3 regions of the Limimaricola sp. AA108-03 genome follow, and region 2 is predicted to be linked to each of the others. Evidence: riboswitches for the same ligand, from Rfam matches in the RefSeq annotation. Region 2 holds a riboswitch; each other region holds the start of a gene.

The links. Region 2 has a riboswitch for cobalamin ahead of ACRAQ3_RS15920 (iron chelate uptake ABC transporter family permease subunit). Riboswitches for the same ligand answer to the same signal wherever they lie in the genome.
Region 1: it holds a riboswitch for cobalamin, as region 2 does, so the genes downstream of both, ACRAQ3_RS14255 (CbtB domain-containing protein) here and ACRAQ3_RS15920 (iron chelate uptake ABC transporter family permease subunit) in region 2, are expected to answer to the same signal.
Region 3: it holds a riboswitch for cobalamin, as region 2 does, so the genes downstream of both, ACRAQ3_RS20685 (hypothetical protein) here and ACRAQ3_RS15920 (iron chelate uptake ABC transporter family permease subunit) in region 2, are expected to answer to the same signal.

What each region holds. Positions count from the first base shown of each region.
Region 1 is NZ_CP193755.1:2,922,404-2,928,961, forward strand. Features, by position in the region: gene ACRAQ3_RS14240 (lytic murein transglycosylase) at 1-119, shown strand, start outside; gene ACRAQ3_RS14245 (MauE/DoxX family redox-associated membrane protein) at 201-938, shown strand; gene ACRAQ3_RS14250 (chromosome segregation SMC family protein) at 1,279-4,734, opposite strand; cobalamin riboswitch at 4,898-5,120, shown strand; gene ACRAQ3_RS14255 (CbtB domain-containing protein) at 5,156-5,326, shown strand; gene ACRAQ3_RS14260 (CbtA family protein) at 5,337-6,014, shown strand; gene ACRAQ3_RS14265 (DUF1636 family protein) at 6,011-6,340, opposite strand; gene cobW (cobalamin biosynthesis protein CobW) at 6,386-6,558, shown strand, end outside.
Region 2 is NZ_CP193756.1:58,010-64,567, forward strand. Features, by position in the region: gene ACRAQ3_RS15900 (IS110 family transposase) at 1-606, shown strand, start outside; gene ACRAQ3_RS15905 (hypothetical protein) at 1,117-1,350, opposite strand; gene ACRAQ3_RS15910 (hypothetical protein) at 1,390-1,875, opposite strand; gene ACRAQ3_RS15915 (NAD(P)H-dependent oxidoreductase) at 3,366-3,956, opposite strand; cobalamin riboswitch at 4,470-4,687, shown strand; gene ACRAQ3_RS15920 (iron chelate uptake ABC transporter family permease subunit) at 4,648-4,866, shown strand; gene ACRAQ3_RS15925 (iron chelate uptake ABC transporter family permease subunit) at 4,919-5,140, shown strand; gene ACRAQ3_RS15930 (DMT family transporter) at 5,290-6,186, shown strand; gene ACRAQ3_RS15935 (MFS transporter) at 6,351-6,558, shown strand, end outside.
Region 3 is NZ_CP193762.1:27,148-33,705, forward strand. Features, by position in the region: gene ACRAQ3_RS20675 (NADH dehydrogenase ubiquinone Fe-S protein 4) at 1-253, shown strand, start outside; gene ACRAQ3_RS20680 (hypothetical protein) at 250-1,443, shown strand; cobalamin riboswitch at 1,644-1,862, shown strand; gene ACRAQ3_RS20685 (hypothetical protein) at 1,972-2,250, shown strand; gene ACRAQ3_RS20690 (ABC transporter ATP-binding protein) at 2,247-3,041, shown strand; gene ACRAQ3_RS20695 (ABC transporter substrate-binding protein) at 3,045-3,992, shown strand; gene ACRAQ3_RS20700 (FecCD family ABC transporter permease) at 4,043-5,044, shown strand; one part of gene ACRAQ3_RS20705 (IS3 family transposase) at 5,187-5,460, shown strand; one part of gene ACRAQ3_RS20705 (IS3 family transposase) at 5,460-6,340, shown strand; gene ACRAQ3_RS20710 (TniQ family protein) at 6,411-6,558, shown strand, end outside.

The DNA.
Region 1 (6,558 bases), on a different replicon from region 2:
TGGGCGGCGCCGACGGCATTCTGGGCGAGATGACCCGACAGGCGGTGCAGGCCGAACAGCAGCGACTGGGCCTGCCGGCCGATGCCTGGCCGACCCCGGCGCTGCTCGAGGCGCTCTGAGAGGCGAAGGACCGCCCGGGAACCTTCCAGCGCGGGAAGGGCGTTGCGGGGGCAAGTCTCCAACGAAGGGGAGCCCCCGCGATGGCCCAGGCCCAACTCTACCGCATGTCGATGCCCAAGCATCATTGCCCCTTTGGGCAGAAATCCCTGCACCTTCTTAAATCAAAGGGATACGAAGTCGAGGATCACGAACTGACCACGCGCGAGGCGACCGACGCCTTCATGCGCGAGCACGACGTGAAGACGACGCCTCAAGCCTTCATCGATGGCGAGCGCATCGGTGGCTATGACGATCTGCGCGCGCATTTCGACATGAAGCCCGCCAAGCCCGAGGGCACGACCTATCAACCGGTGATCGCAATCTTCGGCATGGGGCTGGCGCTCGCCATCGCGGTGACATGGGTGGCGCTGGGCAGCTTCCTCGCGTGGCAGATCATCGGCTGGTTCATCTCGATCTCGATGTGCCTGCTGGCGCTGCAGAAGCTGCGTGACGTGGAGAGTTTCACCAACGGGTTTCTCAACTACGACCTGCTGGCGCAGCGCTGGGTGCCCTATGCCTATGTCTATCCTTGGGCCGAGGGGATCGCAGGGGTATTGATGACGGCGCTGCTGCTGACCTGGTTCTCGGCGCCGCTGGCGCTGTTCATCGGCACGGTCGGCGCGATCTCGGTGATCAAGGCCGTCTGGATCGACAAGCGCGAGCTGAAGTGCGCCTGCGTCGGCGGCGACAGCAACGTGCCTCTGGGGTTCATCTCGCTCACCGAGAACGTGATGATGGCCGGGATGGGCCTGTGGATGCTGGTCGGGCTGCTGCTCTGAGCCTTTACAATTCCGCAGCCGATGCACATTATATCGGCCATACGGTAGCGATCGGTCGATGATGTCTCATCCCTGATCAGGGCCCCGCAGAGTTGCCGCTCTGCGGGGTTTCTCTTTGCCGGGATTACCTCCCGACCCAGAGACGGACGGCAGTCAGCACCAGCGTTGCCACTGCGACGACCACCATCCACTTACGGTAGCTGGCTTCGGTCAATGCATATCACCTCCCCTCGCCGCGAAGTGTCGCGGCAGGAGGAAGTCTTGCCAAATACGGCGAATTATCTCAAGTGTTCTTGTTTGGTTCTTCAATCACGAGTTGCTTCGTCCTAGAAGCAACCTGTCAGGCGACCATCTGCTCGGCCTTGCGCAGATCCACCGACACGAGCTGGCTCACGCCCTGTTCGCCCATGGTGACTCCGTAGAGCCGGTCCATCCGCGCCATCGTCACCGCGTGGTGGGTGATGATCAGGAAACGGGTGTCGGTGCGGCGGGTCATCTCGTCGAGCAGGTCGCAGAACCGGGTGACGTTGGCGTCGTCGAGCGGTGCGTCGACCTCGTCGAGCACGCAGATCGGCGCCGGATTAGCGAGGAACACCGCGAAGATCAGCGCCAGCGCGGTCAAGGTCTGTTCGCCACCCGACAGCAGCGACAGCACCGAGAGCTTCTTGCCCGGGGGCTGGCACAGGATCTCGAGCCCGGCTTCGAGCGGGTCGTCGCTCTCGACCAGGGTCAGCCGCGCCTCGCCGCCGCCGAACAGATGCGTGAACAGCGTGCCGAAGTTCTCGTTGACCTGTGAGAAGGCCGCAAGCAGCCGCTCGCGCCCCTCGCGGTTGAGGCTGCCGATGCCCTGACGCAGCGTACGGATCGCCTCTTCGAGATCGGCCTTCTCGGCGACGAGGCCGTCATGCTCGGTGCGGATCGCCTCGGCATCCTCCTCGGCGCGCAGGTTGACCGAGCCCAGCGCGTCGCGCTGACGGCGCAGCTGCGCGACCTTGGCCTCGACCTCCTCGGTGGGCGGCGGCGCCAGCGCGCCGATCTCCAGCGTTTCGAACAGCGCCTCGGGCGTGGTCTCCAGCGTCTCCTCGATCCGTTCCGCCGCCTGGGTCGCGGCGGCGCGGGCGGCCTCGGCGCGTGCCTCGGAGGCGGCGCGACGCTCGCGTGCCTCGGAGGCGGCGCGCTCAGCGGCGCGTTCGGCGGCCTGCGCATCCGAAAGCGCGCCCTCGGCCGTGCGCAGCGCCTCGGCGGCTGCGTCGCGCCGCGCCTCGGCCTCGGCAATGCCCGCATCCAGCGTGCGCCGCTCGGCAAAGATCGCCTCGGGCCGCTCGCGGGCGCGCTCCAGCTCCGCCTCGGTCTCGCTACGGCGCGCGGTCAACTCGCCGACCCGGCCCCGCGCGGTCTCGGCGCGCTCGCGCCAGCCTTCGAGCTCGCGCGCCACCGCTTCGGCGCGCCGCGCCCGGGCCTCGCCGTTGCGGCGGATCTCGTCGGCTTCGGAGCGGCGGGTGATCATGGTGATCCGCGCCGCCTCGACCAACTGGCGGCCCTGTTCCACGGCCTCGCGCGCCGCGTCGAGATCATCGAGATCGCGCAGCCCGGCCTCGGCCTCGACCAGCGCCTCGCGTCCGGCGCGGCCCTCGGCCTCATGCCGGCCCATCGCCTCGCTCGCGGCATCGCGGCGGGTCTGGGCACGGCCCTTCTCGCCCTCGGCGCGGCTGAGCGCGCGCGCGGCCTCGGAAAGCGCCGTCTCGGCCGCGCGGCGGGTGCTGCGGGCGCGGGCATCGACCTCCTTCGCGCGCTCCAGCGCGGCCGCCGCGTCGGCATGGCGCTCGGTCAGCTCTTCCAGCTTGGCCTCGATCACCTCCAACTCGCCGCGAAGCGCCGCGAGTCGGTTCATCTGCTCCAGCCGCAGCGCCGCCGCCGAGGGCGCGTCCTCGGCCCCGGCGCGGTAGCCGTCCCAGCGCCACAGATCGCCCTCGCGGCTGACCAGGCGCTGGCCGGGCTTCAGGCAGCCCTGCAGCGCCGCGCCCCGATCCCGCGCGACCACGCCGACCTGCGCCAGCCGGCGCCCCAGCAGGCCCGGTGCATGGACGAGGCCCGCCAAAGGCTCGGCGTCCTCGGGCAGCGGCTGGTCGGCGTCGTAACCGGGCAGCTCGGCCCAGCCGGTCGTGCCGCGTGCATCGACCAAGGGGGCCTTCAACTCGTCGCCCAGCGCCGCGCCCAGCGCCTTTTCGAAGCCCGGCTCGACCCTCAGCAGGTCGAGAAGCTGCTGGCCCTTGTCGTCGCTGCGCTCGACCAGGCGCGCCAGACCGGCAACCTCGGCGCGCAGTGCCTTGGCCTCGCCCTCGACGCCGGCGCGGGCGGCCCGCGCCTCGGCCTCGTCGGATTGCGCCTGCGCGCGCTCCGTCTCGGCCCGGGCCAGATCGGCCTCGGCGGCCTCGGCCGCGACCTTCGCCTGCATCTCGGCCTCGACGGCCGCAGCCAGCACGGTTTCGGCCTGTGACGCGGCGGTGCCTGCGGCGTCGAGCTGGGCCTTCGCCTGCGTCGCCGCCTCGGCGCTCTTGGCGATGCGGGCCCGGGCCTCCGCCACCAGCCGCTGCGCCGATTGATGCCGCGCCGCGAGCCGGGCGGTGTCCTCGGTGCGCTGGCCTTGGGCGTGCTCTGCCTCGGACAGGATCTCGCCCGCCTCGCGGGCCACCGCCTCGACCTGCGCCAGCCGCGCCTCGTGCCCCTGCCCGGCCTGTGCCAGCTCCGCCGCCTCGGCCTCGAGCGCGCGCATCGTCTCGCCCGCGTCGCGGTCGAGCACGCTTTCGCGCTCCATGTCGCGGTCAAGCTGTTCGATCCGCGCACCAAGGGCCCGGATCGCCCCCCGCGCCCGCTTTTCCTGATCGAGCAGCCGATCCCGCTCGGCCTCCTGGCGGTTCAGCACGGCAGCGGCGATCGTCGCCTCCTCGCGCAGGGGCGGCAACGCGGCCTCGGCGGCGGCGCGCGCCTCGACCGCGCGGGCAGCGAGCCCGTCGGCCCGGGCCGCGGCCTGCGCCATCTCGCGCAGTTCTTCCTCAGCGGCGCGGCGCATCGTTTCGGAGGCGTTCCAGCGCAGCCACAACAGCAGGCCCTCGGCCGCGCGCAGCGCCGTGCCGATCTCGCGGTAGCGCGCCGCCGTGCGGGCCTGCCGCGCCAGCGTCGCGAGCTGCGCCGCCTGGCTTTCGACCACGTCGTCGACGCGGGACAGGTTCTGCTCGGCCCCGCGCAGCTTCAGCTCGGCCTCGTGGCGGCGCTGGTACAGGCCGGAGATGCCCGCCGCCTCTTCGAGGATGCGGCGACGCGCGGTCGGCTTGGCGTTGATCAGCTCAGAGATCTGGCCCTGCCGCACGAGGGCGGGCGATTGCGAGCCGGTCGAGGCGTCGGCGAAGAGCATCTGCACGTCGCGGGCGCGGACTTCCTTGCCGTTGAGCCGGTAGGCCGAACCGAGATCGCGGGTGATGCGGCGCACGATCTCCAGCGTGTCGGAATCGTTGAAGGCGGCGGGCGCGAGCCGTTCGCCATTGTCGATGGAGAGCGTCACCTCGGCGTGGTTGCGCGCGGGACGGGTCGCGGCGCCAGCGAAGATCACGTCCTCCATGCCGCCGCCGCGCATCGCGGTGGGGCGGTTCTCGCCCATCACCCAGCGCAGCGCCTCCAGCAGGTTCGACTTGCCGCAGCCATTGGGCCCGACCACGCCGGTCAGCCCGTCATCGATCACCAGATCGGTCGGGTCGACGAAGCTCTTGAAGCCGTTCAGCCGCAGCCGGGAGAATCGCATGAAAGCCGCCCTCGTTCGCGCTCGTGGTCGCGCGCCTATGCGGGAAAGGGGGGCGCGAAGTCAACGCGCGCGGCCCTTTGCGCGCGGGGTTCCGCCGCGTTTCGCCCGCAACGGCCGAGCCGTTCGACCAAGGCTTGGCGCTTGACGCGGGGCGGTGCGACAGCGCAGAACGAAGGTGCAAGGTTCCCCGATGCGACGCGAAGCGCCCGAGGGGAGGAAATCGGGAATGCGGAAGGGGCCGATCCAGTCAGGAGGCCCCCGGCCGCAGCCGCCCCCGCGACTGTAAGCGGTGAGCGCCCCTTCGAAGCCACTGGGAGAGATCCCGGGAAGGTGGAGGGATGCCACGACCCGCGAGCCAGGAGACCGGCCCTGCACGATGAAACCCAGGACCCCGTCGGGTGGACGGGACAGGAGAACTGACATGACGACCAAGACCATCGCTTCCTCGGGCGCGCTTTCCGAGATCGCCACCATCGCCTTCGCCGCCGTGTTCGGCCTCGGGCTGATCTTCGCCGCGGGCTTCAGCCACGCCGGCGGCATGCATGACGTGGCCCATGATTCGCGCCACGCCACCGGCTTTCCCTGCCACTGATCGCACGATCATGCTGAAACAGATCGGGGCCAGCGCATTGTTCGCCGGCCTGGCCGCAGGCGTGTTCGCCGCACTCCTGCAGCTGTGGTTCGTCGTGCCCCTCCTGATGGAAGCCGAGCTCTACGAGTCCGGCGCGCGGGCGCATTTCACGGATGGGCATATCGGCTCGGATGCCGGGGCGCCGCCGCTGGGCGACGCCATGGGGCGCCATATGGGCACGCTCGCCATCAACATTATCGGCTGGATCGGCTTCGGCTTCGTGCTGGCGGCGGGCTTCGCGCTCGCGGCCCGGCGCGGCGTCGAGGTGGATGCGCGGCGCGGGCTGTTGTGGGGGCTCGGCGGGTTCGTGGCGCTGTCGCTGGCGCCGGCCTTCGGGCTGCCGCCGGAACTGCCGGGCACCTTTGCCGCCGAGATCGGCGAGCGCCAGACCTGGTGGGCCTTTTGCGTGATCGCGACCGCGCTGGGCCTCGCGCTGATGGCCTTCGGTCGCGGCCCCGCCTGGCTCGCTGGCGGGGTGGCGCTGATCGCCGTGCCGCATCTGATCGGCGCGCCGCATCTCGACCGCTACTTCGGCAGCGCCGCACCGGAGCTGGCTGCCATGTTCTCGGCGCGCGCGCTCGGGGTCTCGGCCGCTGCCTGGGCGTTCCTCGGTCTCGCTGCCGGCTGGATCTGGTCGCGCGAGGCCTAGCCCGGAATGCGCCCCACCAGCCGGTGCCTGAGCCCGCCCAGCGGCCGCGCATCGGTGATGTCGCCGCCGGGCGCCTCGGCATAGAGATCGGCAAGAACACGGATCTCGGCCGCTTGCGTGGCCGGGTCCACCCCGGAGAAGAGATAGGCCGTCTTGCCCGCCCCCCGGATCGACAGGGCTACGGGCGAATGGCACAGATTGAGACAATCGACGAGGCGCAGCACGCAGCCCTCGCGCAGACCCTCGGCCACCGCCTCGGCCAGCGCCGCGCCACGTGGCGCCTGCCCCGGCGCAGCGCAGGTCGCGCAGATCGTGATGCAGTCCATTTCCACCCCCGGTGCTTTGGCACCGACCAGTAACGGATGACCCCGATGCCCGCAAAGATCCCCGCCACCGTCGTCACCGGCTTTCTCGGCGCCGGAAAGACCACGCTGATCCGTCACCTGCTCGAGAACGCGCGCGGAAAGCGCATCGCGCTCGTGATCAACGAATTCGGCGATCTCGGCGTCGATGGTGGCATCCTCAAGGGCTGCGGCATCGAGAG
Region 2 (6,558 bases):
CTGCCTCTCGAGGTTACCGCGCCGCCTCATCCGGACCGGGCCCGCCTTTCCGATTTCCTTCGGCGCCGCAGGCAGTTGGTCGAAATGCGGAAAGCCGAAAAGGTGCGTCGCCACAGCGCCGGCCAGCCAGCAATCCTGCGCGAGATCGAAACAATGATCGCGCTGCTCGACCGCCGCATTGTCACCATGGATTGCAAGATCGCCGCTCTGATCGATGACAGCCCCGAACTTATCGAGCATGCGAAGTTGCTTCGCGCCGTGCCCGGGATCGGACCGACGGTGCTGGCGACGCTTCTCGGCGAACTGCCCGAACTTGGCACGCTCTGCCGGCGTCGGATCGCCTCTCTCGCCGGGCTCGCTCCACATGCCCGCGAGAGCGGCACATGGCGCGGCACGCGACGCATATGGGGAGGACGGCGCAAGGTCCGCGAAGCTCTCTACATCGCGGCCTTGAGCGCTTCCCGCCGCGTGCCGCTCTTGATTGCCATGCGAGATCGAATGAAGGCTGCCGGCAAAGCCCCCAAAACAGTCCTCATTGCCGTTGCCCGTCAGCTCCTCGTCATCCTCAACGCCATGATCCGGAACAAACAGCCCATTCGCCTTTGAGTAACTACACAGTTGCCCGACGGCATCGGTCTGCCAAGGTGGATTTGTAAAAGTCCACATCGGAGGGCGGCCCCATCATCAACGCCGTCCTGCACATGAAAAAAGGACATGAATGAGGGGGGGCTTTTCCTGGGTAATGCCTGTCAGGCCTAAGCCTTCCTATTATGGTCAAGGGAACTCAACCTTGAACACCCGGATATGCCGTCCTAAGAAATTTGTGGGAATCGAAGTTTCACTGGCCTTGGCAAGAAAAGCTGCGCTTCCCGGTTCTGGAGCGGAAGCGCAGCCTTCTTGGAATGACACATCGTGGGCAGTGACCCAAAAAACGCAGCAGCGGCGAGAAAGTTCCGGCGGCCATGACCCATTTCCCGTGGCCGGAGAAAGCCACTCGAACCGGAGCGGATACAATTCGTCTATGCTCGAACGAGGAGGATCTGGCCACCCGACATTCAACGGTCGACCAGCTTACGAGAAAGCCCGAGCCGGTTGCAGCTCCGCGTCAGGTAGCAGTCATTCGGTAACGGCAGGATCGACCGTCTCTACCTCCGCTTCATTCTCGGTTTCCTCGATAAGGGCGGGGTCTGCTGTTTCGAGGCCTGCCTCTTCCGGATCGAACAGCCCGAAGAGCCAGCCCAGCAGTAACAGTCCGAGAAGTGCGGCGAGCGCGATACCGATCCACTTGCCCATGCTGTTGGCCTTATTGCCACCGGCGTTCGTTACCTTGGGATCGCGATAATCAGCCATGTTGATGTTCCTTTCTATGTCATCAACGCTCTCAGAGCGTCAGTCGCGTCGCTCGTTCAGCCGAGCGCTCCGCCTGTAGGAACGGGTGTAAGGGTCTGCATGATCAGGATCGCGTTGCGCGATCCGATCCTCGTCGATCCTGCGGCCCGTTGGATCGCTGTGAGGATAGAGCTCCGCCGTGTGGAACTCTGCTGACCGCTGATCAAGATCATAGGCCTCCGATTCCGGTCGCCGCATGATTTCCTGCACACGTTCGATCTGACCTTGATCGACTTCCGCGGATACCACGTAATCTCCGTTGCGGACGCTCTGCTGGTATGTTCTCAGGTCTTCATCCGGCAAATGCAGGTCGTATAGCTGGTCGAAGTAACGGTGATCTCCACGCGCATCCCCTGTGAGAACCCTATTGTCAGTATCGGGGATGACATGAATGTAGCCAGGCGAAATACCAAGGCTTTTCAGCTCTTGGCGCACGAGATCGGCAGTAGCATAGGTGCGATAGATAGCCGTGACATTCCTGTGCATTTTTCAGCCCTCCATAATGCCACTACAAGGCAGAAGCTCCTTGCGGAGTTCCACTGCCTTGATGCTCGGAGGCCGTCCTCGGTCGCTGAACTGGCCCCCGTTTCGACCGGACCCTCAGACGTAACCATGAAGACTTAGGCATATGCCTGAGCATGTGTTTATTTCTGACTACGAGATCATCACCGGCGCCGGTCGCAGGCGCCGCTGGAGACTTCTCTCCGACGCCGTGAACGCCGAGACCTCTTAGCCTGGCTCGTGCCTTGGCAACATTCGAATGTTGGCGAGCAGAAGTCCAGATGCACGAGCAAGTCCGGTCAGCGAGTATCCGACGCTTGCTGATCACCGACGCAATGGCGGTGGTTCCCAGGTGCAACTTGCAACCACCCGCAGAGAGCTCTCGGCCAAGCCGCATTCTCATTCTGGCCCGCAAGTCGAGAATGCTAGTGGCGATTGCCCCTCTGAGCAAGAAAGCCCGGATGCTCTACGCCATGACGGCAAAAAGCGATGAGCTTTGAGGGTTACTGCTTCTGCCGGAGTGGCGGCGGGTAGGGCGCTCGCTCGAAAACAGCTGGAGAAGCTGCTGTATGAAAACGATCGGACATTGCCCGTCGTCAGATACCCTGCGCTCCCTCGCCGCCGGTTTCTCTCCTGACTTTCTGTTTGTGGCTCCGCTCCGGACCGGTGCGCTCGATCTCCGGCATCTTTGCCTTGGTGCCTTGAACGTTTTGCGGATGCGGGAGGAAGGCAGGTCACTGTTGTCGCCCAGCCGGGCGGTAGGAAGCCTTGGAAGAGGCGATGAGAGAGCGTTTCGGAACCGGACGGGCGACCTTTCCTAGGAAGGGGTCTCGAGTGCGCCGGCGGCTGCGTGACCTCCATGTATTCCTACGGGCAATTGCAAGCGGACGCCCTCTTGCCGTTGGCGGAATTTGCCCTTGGCCTCGGCTTGACAGTGACCAGCCTGGTTCAGGCGAGGGGTGTCGGCATGGGGGCAGGGGTCAGCCTCGCTCCAGGTGTTGACGGCACGTATTGAATTCCGCAAGGGAACTATTAAGGGGCCGGAAACGATGATAGCTGCTCCCGGATGACATGAAGCTCCTTCGGTAGGGAAGCCCATGAAGTGCAGAACCTATAAGAGCAACATCATTCCGATGCCGATGCGGCCCTTTGTTCTCCTCTCGTGGGCCTTGATCGTCGGGGGCACGGCGATGATGGTCCTCGCTGGAGTTCCCGTGATCATCATCGCCACAGCGCTGCTTTTGTTCATCTGGTGGTGGAGGCTGAGTTGAAGCCGTCCCAGCGTATCGGGTCGGGCAAGCCATGCAGCTCCCTCTGCATTCAGGCAAGGATCGACGGACCGCGCCCGCGCCCCGAAGCAGTATAAACCATCAAGGCGTTTGTGCTGGCTCGCCTTGGCGGCGCCCTGCGCCTTTACAGGGGAGCGTAGTAACCATGTGGGACGGGCCAGCACATCCTGCTTCAGGGCGCGCTCCTCACTGCATCAGCTTCTCGGCGTATTTCACTAGTCGCTGCGCTTGGAACGCCACAGACTTCTTGCCTGTCTCGTCCAGCGGACCGGGCGTGCAGGAATAGCCATAGGGGTTGCCGCCGTCCTCGAACTTGATCGGGTCCGAATAACCTGGTGGCACGATCACGGCCCCCCAGTGCATGGCAGTGACGTAAATCGATTGGATCGTCGTCTCCTGTCCGCCATGGGGGTTCTGTGCGGATGTGGTCGCGGTCACGGCCTTGTTTGCCAGTGCGCCCGATTGCCACAATGGCCCCAACGTGTCGACGAATGCCCGGAACTGGCTGGCGGGGACACCGAAGCGCGTTGGTACGGAGATGAAGTAGCCGTCGGCCCATTCCATGTCGTCTAGCGATGCTTCGGGAATGTCTTTCATCCGCTTGAGTTGCTCGCGCCAAGCATCTTGGCCGTTCACCACCTCGGCCGGGGCCGTCTCTCGGCAACGGCGCATGCGCACTTCGGCGCCAGCAGCTTCCGCTGCCCCGGCCGCTTCAAGCGCGACACCGTGGTTGGTGCCGTAGGTGGAATAGAACAAGACGGTAATCTTGGTGGGCATCTCGGTATCTCCGGTTGCAGGATCTCCCGCCGAACGGTTCGCAAGACAAAAGGATCCGGTTCTTGCATAGATCCGTCACCCTAGGAGAAACGGCAAAGAGGGATGTTGTGCGAGCGGCCCAAGAGCTCATGCGACATAAATCGCGCGGTGTGCCCTCTCGCCCGCCTTGCCAACCGCCGTGCGTCGGGTAAGCTTCTTCCTGTTCCATGCCGGAATTGCCCCGGCCTCTCCTCTGATCCGCAAGGGGAGGGGCCGGCCCCCTCCTTGGGCATTCGTGTGCAGGGCCGTCAGCGGGCTATGGGTAGGTCGTCGACCTGTCCCATTCGGAGAACGGCCGTCGTGGAGCGGCTTACCCCTCCAACGATTGATGGCCTGAATACCACCCGCCTTACAGTCTTTGAGGCTGGCCGCCCGACACAGCATTGGCAGGCACCGATGCGCAGAACTTACAAAGTCCCCCGTTAAAACAGATATTACGTGCAGATCATGCCATGCTCTTCGCGGGCGCAGCATGGCATCTCGTCCCACGATGGTTTTCGAAGGCGACGCGGGGTGACACGGGAATACGGTGTCGTGGAGCCAGCAGGTGCCGACTCCGTGACTGCCCCCGCAACTATGAGCGGCGAGCGATACCGAGGATACCACTGGGTGTCATGGCCCCGGAATGGTCGTCATGGCCTAAGCCAATGCGATGATTTTCCTTGGCGATCCGCGCGCTTCGCATACCGCACTGTTCTGGATGCTGGGTGGTCTCGGCTTGGCGCAATGGTCGCACCTGGTGTTCCCCGCCCTCGTGTTCTCCCTCTGCGGACCATGGCTATGGCTCAGGGCACAGGATCTTGACGCAATGACGATCGGTGACGAAACCGCCGCAACGCTCGGTATTCCGGTTGCAAGGTTCAGGCTCTAGGTTTTCAGCGTGGGTGCGTTGCTGACCGGCGTGATGGTCGCTTTTTCCGGGGGTGATCGGCTTTGTCGGGCTGATGGTCCCCCATCTCGCGCGCATGATGGTCGGCGGCGGCAACACCCGGGTGCTGCCGCTGTCGGCGCTGCTCGGCGCGTTGGTACTGATCTGGGGCGATCTTGTTGCCCGCATCCTGAGGGCGCCGCAGGAACTGCCGGTTGGCGTGGTCACCGGCTTCGTGGGCGGGCTGTTTATCGTCTGGCTGCTGGGGCGGCGATAGGCGAGCGATCGTTGTTCACTGACTGTGAGCGCTGTTGAACGGTGATGACGGCCCTGTCCCCAGTGCACGTGCTTGCAGAGCTGGGAAAGCCCGTCGCCCTGCGCTAGTGAAGCGCGAGGACCCACGCTGCGGTTGAGGAGCACGCGAAGATGACCCCCAGCATCGCCCGGCCATCGGGCACCGCGCCGCTCTATGCCGCCCTGTGGATGATGGGCGCGGTGACGGCCTTCACCTCGATGGCGATTGCGGGCCGGGCCGTGTCGATCGAGCTCGACACCTTCGAGATCATGGCGTGGCGGTCGCTGATCGGCATGGCGATCGTTGCCATTGTCCTGAGCCTCGGGCGCCGCTGGCACGAGGTGACGCCGCGCCGCCCCGGCCTGCATCTGGCGCGCAACATTGCCCATTTCGGCGCCCAGAACCTGTGGTTCTATGCGCTGGCCTCGCTGCCCTTGGCGCAGGTCTTCGCCTTCGAGTTCACCGCACCGCTCTGGGTGCTGGTGCTGTCGCCGCTGCTTCTGGGCGAAAAGCTGACGCGGCCGCGCGCCATCGCGGCGATCCTCGGCTTCCTCGGGATCGTGATGGTCGCGCGTCCCGGCGCCGCCCCGCTCAGCCCCGCGCTTCTGGCCGCGGCGGGCTGCGCCCTGGGATTTGCCTTGACCTACATGCTGACCCGGCGCCTTACGACGGAGGCCCCGGTGGCCTGCATCCTGTGGTGGATGACCGTAAGCCAGACGGTGCTCGGCTTTGCCTGCGCCGGGTTCGACGGCGACATCGCCGCCCCCTCGCAGGCGGCCCTGCCCTGGATCGGCGTGATTGCCGCGGCCGGGCTGGGCGCGCATTTCTGCATCGCCAACGCGCTGCGTCTTGCGCCCGCGACCTTGGTGATGCCGTTCGACTTCCTTCGCCTGCCGGTCATCGCGGTGGTCGGGCTGGTGCTCTACGACGAACCCATCGGGCTCCTGATGCTGATCGGCGTCACGCTGATCCTCGGCGGCAACTACCTGAACATCCGGGCCGAGGCGCGGCGGCCCGAGGCGGCCTGAGCTTGTGGCCCCCTCACCCTGCCGTGGAAGACGGCCGTCAAACGACACACACGCCCCTCTTGGGAGGCGAGCCCAACCTGACCTGTTGCAACTCCTGCCCCTTGCGGTCGCCGGTGCCGCGCATATGGTCACCCGGCTTAAAGGGTTCGGATGGAGGCGACGTCATGACAGCTGCGGCTCGTTCTGGAACCTACCTGGCGGTTCTGTCCGTTCTCGGGATCACGCATCTCCTCAACGACCTGATGCAGTCGCTGATCCCGGCCGTCTACCCGATCCTGAAAGCCTCCTACGCGCTGGACTTCGCCCAGATCGGGATGATCACCCTGACCTTTCAGGTCGCCGGCGCCCTGCTACAGCCGGTCGTGGGAATGG
Region 3 (6,558 bases), on a different replicon from region 2:
ACAGGCTCCAGGCAAAAAAGGTCATGACACAGCGGCCACTCGCGGTGTCGAGACCAAGCGTCACCCGACGATTGCATCTGCTCCGGATGGCGGCGATGCATCGGTGGCTTGGAACAGCAACGCTGGCGAGCAGAACGATATTGAGGACCCCGTGCTCGAGGCCTGCCTCGAGTCTTTCCCTGCCTCGGACCCGCCCGCGTGGACCGGCACGACCATCGCTGCCGGCAAACGCGACCCCGCCGGCAGCGGATGAACAACGCCGCGATCATCGCCACGACTGGCCTGGTCGCGGCCATCCTCTTCCATCCGCGTCTTAGCGATTCGAAGGGGTGGCGCGCTACCGTGACACCCCTCGCTTCGATAATCGGCAGCGGGTTTCTCGTGATCGGTCCGATCCTCGATGCCAGCTTCGGGTATCTGGCTCCGATCGCAATGGCGGCGCTTTGCACAGTGGCAATTCTGTTCGGGGCGGCCATCCGCCGTAATATCGCTCGGATTGCGGAGGTCGGAGAGCGCTCCGTGGCGGAACGAGTTCTGGACCGCGCGGCCTCATGGGTTCTGGCGACGGCCTACGCAGTTTCAGTCGCCTACTACCTGAACCTGCTGGGTGCTTTTTCCGTCAGCCTTACGGCGCATGACGATCCGGCCACGGCCCGGATAGTTGCCACTGCCGCGTTGCTCTTCATCGCATTCATAGGTTGGACGCGGGGCTTTTCCGCGCTCGAGGGGCTGGAAAAGATTTCCGTGTCTCTCAAGCTCGCCATCATCGCCGGCCTCCTACTCGGCCTCGGCATCCATTTCGGTGATCGCTTCGCCGCGGGCGATCTAATCTTGAACCCGATCCAAACTACTGGCTGGAACGCGGTGTGGCTGATCTTCGGGCTACTGGTTACGGTCCAAGGCTTCGAAACGTCCCGCTACCTTGGCGAGGACTATGATCCACAGACCCGGATCGCCTCCATGAGCCGCGCGCAGTGGGTCTCCGCCGGCATCTATATGGTCTACATCCTTCTTCTGAGCTTTCTTTTCCCCGCGGGAACGATCCCGCAAAGGGAGACGGCCATCATCTCGCTCATGGAATTGGTTGCGCCAGTGCTTCCGGCACTTCTGGTAAGTGCCGCATTGGCCGCCCAGTTCAGTGCGGCAGTGGCCGACACGGCCGGCTCGGGCGGCCTTCTGCACGAACTCACGGGCGGCAAGATCGCCCCGCGAACCGGCTACGTTCTTCTGGCCGGCATCAGTCTCGTTCTGACATGGTCAGCGAATGTTTTCGAGATCATCACCATCGCCTCTCGGGCTTTCGCTGGATATTACGCGCTGCAAAGCGCGGTAGCGGCGGCCGGCTACTGGATTTCTGGCCGCGTCGCCGGCGCTACAGGCTTCGCAGCACTTGGTGTGCTTGGAGTTCTCATCGCCTTTCTTGGCATGCCATTCGCAGGCTGACAGTCCGTCAGTCAGTGGCAAACAGACATCGCTCCTCCACCGCATTCCGAATTTGGTCAGAGGCTTAGCGGCTTGGGCAAGGACAGCCTAAGCCGAGAACCCGGACCCTCCCGATTGCAGGCATACGCGCTCCTCCAAGATCACCTGCCTTCGATGCCCCCGGCACGTGATTGGACATTGCCTTCGAGGGGAAAAGCGTGCCATCCCTTTGCGGTGATGGTTCCCGTTGGCCCTTGAGGGCGACGCGGGATGAAAAGGGAATACGGTGAGGTGTAGCCAACAGGCGCCGAATCCGTGACTGCCCCCGCAACTGTGAGCGGCGAGCGTTTCCGAGAAGACCACTGGGTTCCACAGCCCGGGAAGGTTCGGAAAAGCGTAGACCCGCAAGTCAGGAGACCTGCCATCGCTGATGTCACTCAACCCGGGCGGGGTGTCCCGGACAGGAGGCCATGATGGCTCGTCGGCAACTGCCGCACCGAAATCGCCGGTCCCTCTGTGCGCAAGCCCCGCGAATGCGCGGAGGGCTGCATGGACCGGACCAGATCGAACACCACCTGCAAAGCGGGCGCGACCTCGCGAGCAAGCTGTTGCTGCGCCCATAGACTGTCGAGACAACTCGGGCGGGCCGTCGACCTCGCTGCCGTGGCCGCCGGTCCCGGCTTCGAGCTGACCGGAACGACGCGGCTCGACGGCTGCGGCCGGCGGGTCGTCTGGCGCGCACGGCGCGGCCGCGTGTCGCTCCGGATTGAACCCGAGGTGGTGTTCCCGCCCCGCGTGACCCACGCCGCTCTGCGGGTTCGGCAATGACCGCCGCGTCCATCTCCGCCAGCGATCTGAGCTGGGGGCCGCGTCATGGGCCGGCGATCCTCAAGGGCGTGAGCTTCGAGCTGGCCGCCGGTCGGACGCTGGGCATCGTCGGCGCCAACGGCGCCGGCAAGTCGACGCTGCTGCGGCTGCTCTACCGGTTTCATCGGCCCCATGGCGGAAAGGTTCATATCGGTGGCGAAGATCTGTGGCGCATGACGCCTCGGGCCGCTGCGCGCCGGGTCGCCGCTGTGCTCCAAGAGCAACCGACGGATTTCGCGCTGAGTGTGCGTGAGATCGCGGGACTGGGACGGGTGCCGCATCGCCGCGGCCTTTCGGGTCCCGGCACACGCGAGGCCGGAATCGTCGAAGCGGCGCTGCACCGGCTCGACCTTGCTGGGCTGGCCGAGCGCCGTCTCGGCACGCTGTCTGGCGGAGAAAAACAGCGCGCGATGGTAGCGCGCGCGCTGGTGCAGGAGCCGCAGGTGCTCATCCTCGACGAGCCCACCAACCATCTCGATATCCGCCACCAGCTTGAGGTGCTGGAGATGCTGCGTGGCCTCGATGTCACCATCGTCACCAGCCTGCACGACCTGAACCTCGCTTTCGATCTTTGCGATGAGGTGCTGGTGCTCTCGCGCGGTCAGATAATCGCGCATGGGACGCCGGATGTCGCACTCGATGCGGCGACCGTGGCCCACGCTTTTTCCGTTACCGCCCGCCGCGAACGCCTCGAACCCTCGGGGCGCACCCGCTTCACCTACTCGCTCGCCGCCTCTGAACGGACCTACTGACCCATGACTTTCCGAATCCTTCCTGTCGCCTTTCTCCTGGCCGCCCCTGCCGCGGCTCAGGCCTTCCCCGTGACCGTGCAGAGCTGCGACCGGGAGATCACCTTCGAAGCCGCGCCGGAGCGCGCGGTGTCGAATGATGTCAACCTGACCGAGATGATGCTGGCGCTCGGACTGCGCGATCACATGGTCGGCTACACCGGTGTCTCCGGATGGAAGACCCTCGACGAGCGGCTGCGCGCCGATGTCGAGACGCTGCCGGAACTATCGCCGCAATATCCTGGCCGCGAGGTGCTGCTGGGGGCAAATGCCGACTTCTACTTTGCCGGCTGGAACTACGGCATGAATGTCGGCGGCGAAGTGACGCCCGACACGCTCGCGCCTTTCGACATCGCGGTCTACGAACTCGCCGAGAGCTGCGCGCATGTGATGGAGAAGCCCAAGGCGAGCTTCGAGGATCTCTATACCGACATTCGCAACCTCGGGACGATTTTTGGCGTCGCGGAGCGGGCCGAGGGGCTGGTAGCCGACTGGCGCGAGGATCTCGCCCGGCAGAAGGACGCTGCCGGGAACGGCGCCAGGCCGCTTCGCGTCTTCGTCTATGACAGCGGCGAGGACACGCCGTTCACGGCCGGGCGCTACGCCATGCCCACCGCGCTCATCGAAGCGGCGGGCGGCGTCAACGTCGTGGACGATTTCGAGAAGAGCTGGGCGACGGTCGGTTGGGAGGAGGTGATCGCGCGCGATCCGGAGATGATCCTGATCGTCGATTACGGCGAGGTCACCGCCGCCCAGAAGCGCGAATTCCTGATATCGAACCCGGCCTTCGCGGGCATGACCGCCGTGCGTGAGGACAATTTCGTCACCCTCGACTATGTGGCTGCCACGCCGGGCCCGCGCAACATCGAGGCGGTGGGCGTGCTGGCCCGGGCCTTCGCCGAGGCGGGGGGATGACGGATATCTCCCTGTCGATCGCAGGCCGGGCTCCGGCCCGGCGGGCGCGTATGTTTCCGGCCGCGCTCGGGCTTGCGGTTCTGGCGCTCGGGCTCTCCTTCACTTTCGCCGTGGGTGTCGGCGCGGTGTCCGTTGGGGCCCGGACGGTCTGGGGTGTCATCGCGAACCAACTCATGCCGGGCCTGGTCCAGGTCACTTGGCCGGCTGGTCACGAGGCCATCGTCTGGGACTTGAGAATGCCGCGGGCGATCCTTGCCGGGCTTGTGGGTGCGGGGCTGGCGCTGGTGGGCGCGGTCTTGCAGGCCGTCACGCGAAACGCGCTGGCGGACCCGCATTTGCTCGGCATCTCCTCCGGCGGGGCCTTCGGCGCGATCACCGCGCTGCTGCACACCGGGATGATCCTCGGCCTTGCCACCGTGCCGATCTTCGCCTTCGCCGGCGCCCTCGGTGCGATGGCGTTGGTGCTCGGCGTGGCACGTCTCGCGGACGCGGCCTCGGCAGAACGGCTGGTGCTCGCCGGAGTGGCGGTGTCCTTCATCGTGATGGCCGGGGCCAACGCGATGATCTTCCTCGGCGATCCGCGCGCCTCGCACACCGCGCTGTTCTGGATGCTGGGCGGTCTTGGTCTGGCGCAATGGTCGCATCTGGCTTTCCCCGCCCTCGTGCTCGCGCTCTGCGGCCCGTGGCTTTGGCTCAGGGCGCAGGATCTCGACGCCATGACGATCGGGGACGAGACCGCCGCGACCCTGGGTATCGCGGTGTCGCGGTTCCGGCTCGAGGTGTTTGTCGCGGGCGCCCTGCTGACCGGGGTCATGGTGGCGTTCTCCGGGGTGATCGGCTTCGTCGGACTGATGATCCCGCATGTCGCCCGTATGGTCGTGGGCGGCAGCCAGGCCCGCGTCTTGCCGCTTTCGGCTCTGCTCGGCGCGGTGTTCCTGATCTGGTGCGACCTGTTCGCCAGAACGGTGATGGCGCCGCAGGACCTCCCGATCGGCGTGGTGACGGGCCTTGTCGGGGGGCTCTTTTTCGTATGGCTCCTTGCTCGGCGGTAGACACCCAGCGAGAGGAGAACCAGCGTCCGACAAACCACCCAGAGCCTCGGCGCCAGCGAGAGTGAGGTGCTCCCCGATTTCAGGGCACTGACGTAAGCTACGATCTGCTGTCTGCTGATCTTCACCGACGAGGAGATCAGAGATGTCGAAACGCAAGCAGCACGCGCCTGCTTTCAAGGCCAAGGTCGCGTTGGAAGCTTTGAAGGGCGAACAAACGGCCGCCGAGCTGGCGAGCCGGTTTGGGGTGCATCCCACGCTGATCCATCAGTGGAAGCGGGCTCTGCTCGAGGGCGCTTCAGGGGTCTTTGAGCGGGGCGGAAAGAAGACGCCCGAAGTCGACGAGTCGCAGGTGAAGGAGCTGCATGCCAAGATTGGTGAGCTGGCGGTCGCCAACGATTTTTTGTCCAGAAAGCTCAAGCCTTGGGGCGGGACGTGAGGCGCGGCATGATCGAGCGAGACCATCCGACCCTGTCCGTGGGGCGGCAGTGCCGGCTGCTGTCGCTCTCGCGGTCGTCGTTCTACTACCGGCCAGCCGGCGAGACCGAGCTGAACCTCGACCTCATGCGGCTGATCGACGAACAATTTCTCGAAACGCCGTTCTACGGCGTGCGGCAGATGGCCCGGCATCTGCGCAACGAGGACCACGCAGTGAACGACAAGCGGGTGCGGCGGCTGATGCGGCTCATGGGCCTCATGCCGATCTACCAGAAGCCTAATACCAGCAAGCCTGCCAAGGGGCACAAGCGATACCCCTACCTGCTGAGGGGAGTGCGCGTGGAGCGGCCCAACCAAGTCTGGTGCGCCGACATCACCTATCTCCCCATGCGGCGCGGCTTCCTTTATCTCGTGGCGATCATGGATTGGCACACCCGGAAAGTGCTAGCCTGGCGCCTGTCCAACACGATGGAGGCCGAGTTCTGCGTCGAGGCGCTGACCGAAGCGATCCAGCGGTTCGGCTTACCCGAGATCATGAATACCGATCAGGGCAGCCAGTTCACGTCCTTCGCCTGGACCGACGTGCTCAGACGCGCCGGCGTCCGCATCTCAATGGACGGAAAGGGACGCTACCTCGACAACATCTTCATCGAGCGGCTTTGGCGCACCCTGAAATACGAGTGCGTCTACCTGCACGCCTGGGAGACCGGCTCGGAGGCGCGGGCGGGGCTCAGGAACTGGATCGATTTCTACAATCGAAAGCGCCCGCATTCCGCCCATGGCGGCCAGCCGCCAGCAGTGGTCTACTGGCAGAGAAACCCCACCATACAACCCGATCAGCAGGAGCTAAGAGTAGCTTAGAAGGCGCCAGATCCTGTCCAAGGATCGGGGAGCACCTCAAGGCACCTCGCTCGGCCCTTTTCTTCGCGACATCGAAATAAAGGGTGGTAAGTTGTTGGGCTGCAAGGATCATGCCTTGGAACGTCTGGCCACCGTTGCGGGCGTCGACGTGGCTGATCTTCGGCGCAACTCGGCTCAAAGCCTTGGAAACCGTTGGTTCGATCTCCGCGGGAACCTAC